DNA from 2 places in the Serratia sp. Res13-Sevr-LER1-36-b genome. Region 2 is predicted to be linked to the other one. Evidence: riboswitches for the same ligand, from Rfam matches in the RefSeq annotation. Region 2 holds a riboswitch; the other holds the start of a gene.
The links. Region 2 has a riboswitch for fluoride ahead of IMQ33_RS24565 (manganese-dependent inorganic pyrophosphatase). Riboswitches for the same ligand answer to the same signal wherever they lie in the genome.
Positions count from the first base shown of each region.

Region 1 (4,429 bases), on a different contig from region 2:
CGTAAACTGCTGCGCCGGCTGGAGCACAGTGCGAACCACGACTTCCTTACCGGGACATTGGCGCGTAGTGCTTTAACGCGCAAAGGCAGGGAAATGCTGGAACATAAGCAGCGCACGAAGGAGGCTGTGTCGCTGTTGTTAATCGATATCGATCACTTCAAACTGATCAATGATACCCATGGTCATGCCATCGGTGACCACGTTCTGGCGGCATTCGCTCATATTTTGCGGCGTGAACTACGCCACGACCAGTTATTTGGCCGACTGGGGGGCGAAGAGTTTGCCATTATGCTGCCGCGGGCACTGGGGACGCAGGCGGTGGCCTTGGGGGAACATTTGCGCCAGCGGATAGAAAGTGCCGAGCTGAACCCCAACGGCAAGGCACCATTGCGGATCACAATTAGTGTGGGCGTGGCGAGTTTGGCAATGAATGAGGATAAGTCACTGGAACAGCTGATGAATATGGCGGATATTGCGCTTTATCGCGCCAAGTCCCAGGGCCGCAACTGCGTCGAATCGTTTAACATGGTCAGCGGCAACAGCCTCAGCCATGTCATATTCAAATAGCGTCTCAGCCCTGCTTTGGCGCGAATTGCGTGCCGCAGTTGGGGCAAATCAAGGTGCTGAGTTTACGCAGTTTTGAACATTGCTGTTCGGTAACATAAGCACACTTTGGGCAGGCAATTTGAGTGGTGCGGTTATTGTAACCTTTAACGCTGGTGGATTCAGACATGTCGCGTACCTGTGTCAGGTGAAAACCCACGCTAACACAGGTGCCATTAAATTGCTTTGAATGTTTTCAGGGGCTATAGGGTCTTCAACGCCTGCACGGTTTCATCGATATCGATTTCGTGCTCAGAGAAGACGTGAGTCGCGTTCTGGAAGGTGGTGACTGACAGCATACGCAGCGTTTCCGTGGCGGTTTGTGGCGCTTCGGCTACTTGCGGACGGATACGGTTCATCAGCAAGCCAACGGACAACACGGTGTTCTCTTTATCGACCTCCACCTTGACCGGCACTTCTTTGGTGAAGGTGTCGAAGGACTTGATGCTGGAGATTTTGATTCTCTCGTTGGCGATGGTGATGTACTTGCTTGGTGCCTGTACCTTTACCGCATAGGCCGATGGCCCTTTGGTATTGTTGGTTGGCTCAAAGGTTACCAGCGCGTTTTTCTTAATCAGCTCTGGGTTTTGCACTTTAATCACGTGAAAATAACGATTTTCCCCGTTCTCGTCGGTGATAAAACCGAAGCCTTTGTCTTCAAAAAAAGTCGTTATCTTGCCGTTCATGGTCATTCTCATCAGATCGTTCGTAACAGCGCTAATGATAACGCGTAATGCCGTGCAGTGACAGGGGGGCGGTATTTCATCAGCAAGGCGAAAGCCTAAAAACTGCGGGGTGAGGGGCACTAATGAGCGTCGCAGGCGTTTAATTGGTTGCTCAACGGTTTTTTGGCGTATTGGGCTGCCTTGGACATCTCTGGTAACCGCAGACATCAATTTACAGGGTAAATAACCGACTTTTTCACTTTTTATCGATTTTATGTGATCTGTGTTGTGGACAAAATCCCGTCTAATTGCTGTACTGTATTGGACACACATTTTGTGTCTTACATTCACGTTAAAGGTAAGTTTGATGTCTAAGATTAAAGGTAGCGTTAAGTGGTTTAATGAATCTAAAGGTTTCGGTTTCATTACTCCAGAAGATGGTAGCAAGGACGTTTTCGTTCATTTCTCTGCCATCGCTAGCAATGGTTTCAAAACTCTTGCTGAAGGCCAGCGTGTAGAATTTGAAATCACGAACGGTGCCAAAGGGCCATCTGCTGCTAACGTTATCGCTATCTAAGCTACAGTAGCCAAAATTGTTAAAACCCGCTCCATGAGCGGGTTTTTTATGCTTTTTTTTCAGGCCGGGAGCGGTTAAGGGAACAGGTAAACCTTGATGAAGGCCAGGACGATCAGCACGCACGCCAGGGTGACAACCCATTCAGTAGTGGTTTTTGGCAGGTTAAACATTCAATTCCTCACTCAGCCCAGAATACTTAGCGAGGATTATCCCGATGGCAGATTAAGAAAACATTAAGCCCCGAGACTTTAATGGCCGTACAACGCTCTAACCAGCATAAAGGCCAACAGCGTCATCGCCAGCGAACCCGCCAGGTTGAGCAGCATATTGGCGATGGCCCAAACAATGCGCCCGTCCTGCAGCAGATAAACCACTTCGAGCGAGAAGGTAGAGAAGGTAGTCAGCCCGCCGCAAAAGCCGGTAGTGATTAGCAGCTTCCACATCGGGTCAATGTTCGTCATGCGAGTAAACAGTGCCAAGGTCAGGCCGATGATAAAAGCCCCCACCAGGTTCACCGTCAAGGTACCCAACGGAATATGTTGATGTAATGGGTTGAGCTTAAGGCTCACAGCCCAGCGCAACATGCTACCCAAACCACCGCCAATAAACACTGCCAGTAAAGAACTCCACATGGTGATAAACCCTATCCTAAAGATGGAAGATGCTCAGAAAGGTTCAGGCAAGCGCCTACGCACCTCTCTGAGAGGTTACGTAGACATCATCAGCCTGTGAAAGGCGGTTATGGAGGAATGTCATCTCCGTTTGTTGGCGCGAAGCAATCGCGCGGGGCAGATTTTACACCTTGTCGCTGTGGTTTTGTAGTAGCTTCCGCCAGCCAGGAATGACTCACTTAACTTCAATAACCGCACTTAATACCGCGACACCTAACGCCAGAGGAGTCGTGCAGGGTTGAGCGCATGGGCGCGCGATACGAGCCAACAGGGATGGGTTTACGGCGTGTCGGCGTTCTGTATGACTCCCATCTGTTACGCTATTTTTCGACGTCATTTATCCAACCAATTTATCAAATCATTAAGCTATCAACTTAATAAACTGGTGGGCTAGCATTGATGTTCGGCGAGTTCCTGCCGGTTGCGGCCATTATTTTTTGCCCGATACAGTGCGATATCGGCGGCCTTCAACCACTCCTGGTAGCCGGGCATCTCGGGCTGGTAATCGGCGACCCCGGCGCTGATATTCAGCTTTAACCCAGGGGCTTCACGGAAGACGACCTCGTTCAGGCGCTCCTGAATGCGGTGTAGCGCCAGGCTGGCCTGTTCGGCACTGGTATTTGGCAACACCGCGCCAAACTCATCTCCGCCGTAGCGCCCAACGATATCCATCGCCCGGAGCCCCAGCACCAACTCTTCCGCCAGAACGATCAGCGCCTCATCCCCCAGCCCATGGCCGAAGGTATCGTTGATGGCTTTGAAATGGTCAATATCCATCAGGATCAGCGTAGCCGTATGATTATAGCGCCGGCAGCTATCAAACTCATTGTGCAGCAGGTGTTCCCAATGGCGGCGGTTAAACACGCCGGTCAAGCCATCACGCGTGCTGATGCGCAATAGCTCCTGTTGCTTTTCTGCCAGCCGCTTGGCGGTTTGGTAGGTCACATAACCAAGGAAGACTGGGTAAATGAAGATCATCGGCAGACACAGATAAACCTGCTGAGGTGTGGATTGTGGTGTAAAGGGGAAGCCCAGTATCGCACTGGTAACCAGTGCCCCGATGATTTGCGCCATCAGCCCTTTGAAATACAGCGACGGTCCGCCGGAGGCGATATTGTTCATCCCCATCATCGACAGGATCACCACGGCGGGGAGCGCATTGAAACCCATGATGGCTACCCACATCCCACCTAGCAGTGCATCGATGAGCAGGTTGCGGATCTCGGTGGCGTAGGGGGCTTCGCTGCGGATAGACCACTGATAAGCGACATGTGGCCAGATAAAGCCATTTACTGCCAGTAAGATCCACACCCCAACCGACTGGTGCTCTGGATAGAGCGCTGTAAGTACGCACAAGAAACCAATCCCCAGGCCGACAATACGTGGCAGGTAGAGGCGCCTGGCGAAGTTGAGACCTGCACGCCGGGTGTTAATAGCCGATGGAGCTGTAGGCATCCCATGTTTCCCTGTGATGAATTATGCAGCCGGCCTGAAGCCGGAAAAAAACGAATAGCTAAGAATATGCCCTATAATCTAAGCATAGAACATCTCGGGTAGATCTCACCTTGTTACAACTGGTTGTTGTTATAGCCGAAAGAAAGTCGCTAAATACCTATAGACAAAGTTTGTTCCCGCGCTGCGTCCTGCAGCCATAAATGAATAAAGAAGGTGATTATGGAAGGTATCAGTATTACCAAGCTGCTGGTAATTGCGGTGTTGATCGTGTTGCTGTTCGGCACCAGCAAACTGCGTACTCTGGGCGCGGATCTGGGTGCGGCGCTGAAAGGCTTTAAAAAAGCGGTGGGCGACGACACTCCTCCTGTACAGAATACGGCTGAAACGCCTACCGCACAGCAGAGCGTCGAAAAGAAAGACGTTTAACCGCCTCTGCTGTTGAGCCATAAAAAAACGGA
Region 1 covers NZ_JADACK010000038.1:31,588-36,016, reverse strand. The annotation lists gene IMQ33_RS22320 (diguanylate cyclase) at 1-567, shown strand, start outside; gene IMQ33_RS22315 (YnfU family zinc-binding protein) at 572-733, opposite strand; gene IMQ33_RS22310 (cold-shock protein) at 807-1,289, opposite strand; gene cspE (transcription antiterminator/RNA stability regulator CspE) at 1,636-1,845, shown strand; gene crcB (fluoride efflux transporter CrcB) at 2,094-2,477, opposite strand; fluoride riboswitch at 2,551-2,614, opposite strand; gene adrA (diguanylate cyclase AdrA) at 2,907-3,971, opposite strand; gene tatA (Sec-independent protein translocase subunit TatA) at 4,191-4,397, shown strand.
Region 1: it holds a riboswitch for fluoride, as region 2 does, so the genes downstream of both, crcB (fluoride efflux transporter CrcB) here and IMQ33_RS24565 (manganese-dependent inorganic pyrophosphatase) in region 2, are expected to answer to the same signal.

Region 2 (4,429 bases):
TGCAAACTGTGCTGACGAGCCCAACTCATCCTCAATTCGCATGAGCTGGTTGTATTTTTCGATACGCTCACCCCGGCACGGGGCTCCTGTTTTGAGATGACCTGCACGCATGGCCACTGTCATATCGGCGATAAAGCTGTCGATCGTCTCTCCGCTGCGGTGTGAGATAAAGGCACCCCAGTTGTTGTCATGGCAGAGCTGAACCGCATCAAAGGTTTCACTCAGGGAGCCAATCTGATTGAGTTTAATCAATGCAGCATTCGCAAGATTTTCATCAATCCCGCGCTGTATATACTTCACATTGGTCACAAACAGATCGTCACCAACCAGTTCAATCTGATCTCCCAATCGATCATGCAGAATTTTCCATCCTGCCCAGTCATCTTCCGCAAGGCCATCTTCAATAAGGACAATCGGGAAGGTTTTAACCAGCATCTGGTAGTAGTCCGCCATCTCCTGCGAGGTCAGCTCGGCATTCTCCGTACGCAGATGATATTTTCCGTTTCGATAAAACTCACTGGAGGCTGGGTCCATACAGATAACGATATCTTCATTAGGGCGGAACCCTGCTCTCTCTATGGCAAGGACAATCAGTTCCAGCGGTTCACGATTTGAAGAAACTGCCGGGGCAAAACCGCCTTCATCGCCCACACCGGTCGACAGGCCCATTTCAAGAAGAACCTGACGAAGCGACTGATATACTTCGCTACCCCAACGCATGGCCTCCCTGAACGTTGGTGCACCGTAAGGCGCAATCATATATTCCTGAAAGTCAGCCCCCTGACCGCGGGCATGAACGCCCCCATTGATGATATTCATGCAAGGCACCGGCAGCAGATTTGCCCCAATCCCACCAAGATAGCGGTACAAAGGCGTATGAGATAGTTGAGCGGCGAGCCGTGATACGGCCAATGAAGCGCCCAAAATAGCATTTGCCCCCAGGCGCGCTTTATTATCCGTCCCATCCAGGGCAATCATAATGTTATCGATGCCGCGCTGATCGCGTACATCATGCCCTTTAAGGCTGTTATGAATCTCAGTGTTAACGCTTTTGATCGCGTTGAGGACTCCTTTCCCGCCGAAGCGCGCTTTATCACCATCGCGGCGCTCTATAGCCTCTCGCGAACCGGTACTTGCTCCGGAGGGGACGGAGGCTCTTGCAACAGTACCGCATTGGGTTGAAACATCGACTTCCAGGGTTGGGTTACCCCGAGAGTCCAGGATTTCACGGGCATGGATTGTTTCAATAATAAAGCTCATATAAACCTCTAATATCAGTTGGTTGCAATATGCTTAATCAACACGTCAACGGTCAGATGGTTGACGAATTCAATTGAATGGGAAGAGAGCATCCCGAAAAGTCTGTTTTTATGTCCCATAATGACCAGATCTACACCCGCATCGGCGACGTAGGCCTCTACGTCTTTAAAGCGGCTGATCGTCACTATCTCTTTCACATCCACGGGAAAATTGACTGTCTTCACTAACCGACTAAGCATTGCTTTTACCGCAATAATTTCAGCAGACTGCCGGTCTTTCGTTAAAGAGTCTGAGGTAATGTCTAACTCTTGAAGATCTGAAGTGAGGTGTCCAAGGGTGATCACCGTCCCTTGTTCATGAAAACCCCTGGCGACACTTTGAAGCAGAAACTGGCCGTCGGTTTCATCGCTGAGCATTAACAGAGCATGTTTATACATTTGCATTGATTACCTCGAGGAGGTTGAGAGAGTATCCGTCAGCCACGGCAGTATCTCTTTTTTCCTGCTTATAATGCCTGGAAGAGACAGACACGTTAGATTGAACGCATTATTTTCTGAGAAATATATCGTTGTGTGTTTCTTAAAGATGTCCGTGACAGCCAACATCGCAATGTCAAAATCGCCGGACTGACACTCTTTTGTTAATGCGATAAGTAGGTCAGCGAGCATTGCATCTACTGCTGACATGCTGGCGACTTCGATTTGAGAAAGCAGCACCGACTGGGCGTTAATCCGGTAGCGTTTGGCATCTTTCTTAAGAAGTGAGTCTGGTGTTTGCCCCCCAATATCTGTTTTCGCGATCAGCAACTCTTTCACGAAAGAGTCATAATTGAGTTGGCTTATGGAGGATAATGACTGCACGGCAGCGATGTCTTGAGCTGTAGTGGTAGGTGATGTGAGCGCAACAGTATCACTCAGTATCGCTCCTAACATCAGAATGGCCTGAGATGAAGAGATCGGCTGAGGATTTTCAAGGGTAAGGATTTGCCAGATCACCGTGGCACAGCAGCCATAGGAACGTATCCAAACATCCGGGGGATCCTGTGTCATAACGGTGCCCAGCCGGTGATGGTCTATGATGCCAACAATGTTGCCGTCGGCAAGTGAGGAAGGGCCCTGTTCCAGATCGGTAAAGTCGACCAGCCATACCTGTTTGCCACTGAGGTCTTCGTCGAGCAAGGGGGGAGGGGCTACGCCGGCCTGCTGCAGAATAAATGCCGTTTCAGGTGTAATTTCACCGAGCCTAAAAGGAGTCGCGCGCTTGCCGAGATTTGTCAGCCAGTCTGCTGTAATGAGTGCGCTGCAGATGCTGTCGCTGTCGGGATTCTGATGGCCAAAGACATAGATCATTTCAGCGTCTCCTCTGAGGTATCAGACGCAAGAAAGATCAAAGGTAAAAGATGATTTTTTTTCATAAGTGTACCTGACATACGTGCCTAAGGATAAAAGCAAAAATGTATATCAGGCGTCATCATCCGAACTGGACAGTCCGGCGGTTGGGAAAGGTGGAACACCATCACCTTGAAAAAAAGCATAGGGCAAAATTATAATCTGTGCAACAAAAATGCCGCCTACTTTGACCGTGATCATTTTTTTCCTGACATTCAGAAAATCGTTTAAAGCTTCACTACTTTGAATTCTAGGTGAATTTTATTATTCTGAACTACGTTTCACGACTACATTGAAGTACTCTACAACCGGACACGGCGCCACCGTTATCACAGCGGCATCTGTCCAGAGGCCTTCGAAAAGGCCTCATCGTGAGGAAAGAAACTGTCTGTAGAATTGGGTGTGCTCCAGTGATGGAATAATGGCAGGCTAATCACTAAAAGCCATATCCTATATCAAACGTCCCTATGTTTACATTGTAATTGTGCATTTTCATACGTTGATAAGATAAGCCGATACTCCAATGCCGCTCATCACCAAAATAATACTTCCACCCAACGGCGCCATAAAGGCCAAGTCCGTTTTTACTCTCAATAGTATTATCTTCATGATAAAGGTTAGTGCCTGCTCGAATATAGAGTGAATGATGCCCCAAAGGCAGCATGGCTTGCAAGGCGAGCGGAATTGTATGATAGGTTATATTTTCAGGATGAGCGTAACCATCTGAAATAATTAGGGCTGTATCGCCAGCTAGACTAGCATGTCCATAGGCATAGCCAGTATAAATGCCCAGGTTTTTTGTAAAACCATATTGATACCCTATTTGTATATGACCACCTGCATCATTACCTTCTATATAAGTAACTCCAGAATTTAAAGATAACTCTTGCCCCGCAAGTGCAGATAGTGGAGCAATGAGGAAAAGCAAAGCATAGCATGTTTTTTTAATTTTCAAAATACACTCCTTAGATATAACTAAACGTTCTATGGTGGGAAATATTTTTTTTAATATCACCATGATGTAATTCCTAATGGTAGTATTAACAAACTAAACAATGGTTTCGTCTATTTGTTGATACTCTAAAAGATAATCTACCTAGTCTTTTAATTGCGGTTTTTGTATGGGTGGGATGATGGTTTGACACTCCTCTCATAGAAGCGCTCACCATATTGTTAACTAAAAGAATGGTACCTATTAAAAATAGGGTTTTTAAAAATTTATTCATGATGGCAATGTCCAAAATATGCGTATTTTTATAACTCACTGTTTTAAAAAACATTTCATGATGTTTTTTATTGCTAATTACAGATCGTGAGGAATAGGAGAGGTAATAAATACAGGGTAAAACAAAGGCAAGGATGGATTTAGAGGGTTTATTCTCTACGTGTACCAAGTAATAATAGGTTTTTGTTGATTTTTTCATGACGATACCTGATAAGTTAGCCTATTTGAATAAGCGAAAATATATCAGGCGCCATTATCCACTTTATAGGTTAATTATAAGTGGCGGTTCGGAGAAGGTAGAGCACCATTACCTTTGCGTCAATTATCATTCAACAAAACAGGGAAATCAAGAAAAAAATAAAAATGGAAGCCAAGATGTTCAATATACCTAAGTAATGACAAATGGCGTATCACTAACATATTGTATTATATTTGTTTTGTTTTTAAAGGTTACACAGCAGCATCATTACCATGCACATCTTACTTACTAATTGGCTACATTACTTACTATAGTTTAACTTATAATCAATGCAGCAGCGCCACAAATGCAGTTTAA
Region 2 covers NZ_JADACK010000044.1:158,405-162,833, reverse strand. The annotation lists gene eno (phosphopyruvate hydratase) at 1-1,260, opposite strand, end outside; gene IMQ33_RS24570 (universal stress protein) at 1,275-1,703, opposite strand; gene IMQ33_RS24565 (manganese-dependent inorganic pyrophosphatase) at 1,707-2,609, opposite strand; fluoride riboswitch at 2,715-2,789, opposite strand; gene IMQ33_RS24560 (porin family protein) at 3,085-3,666, opposite strand.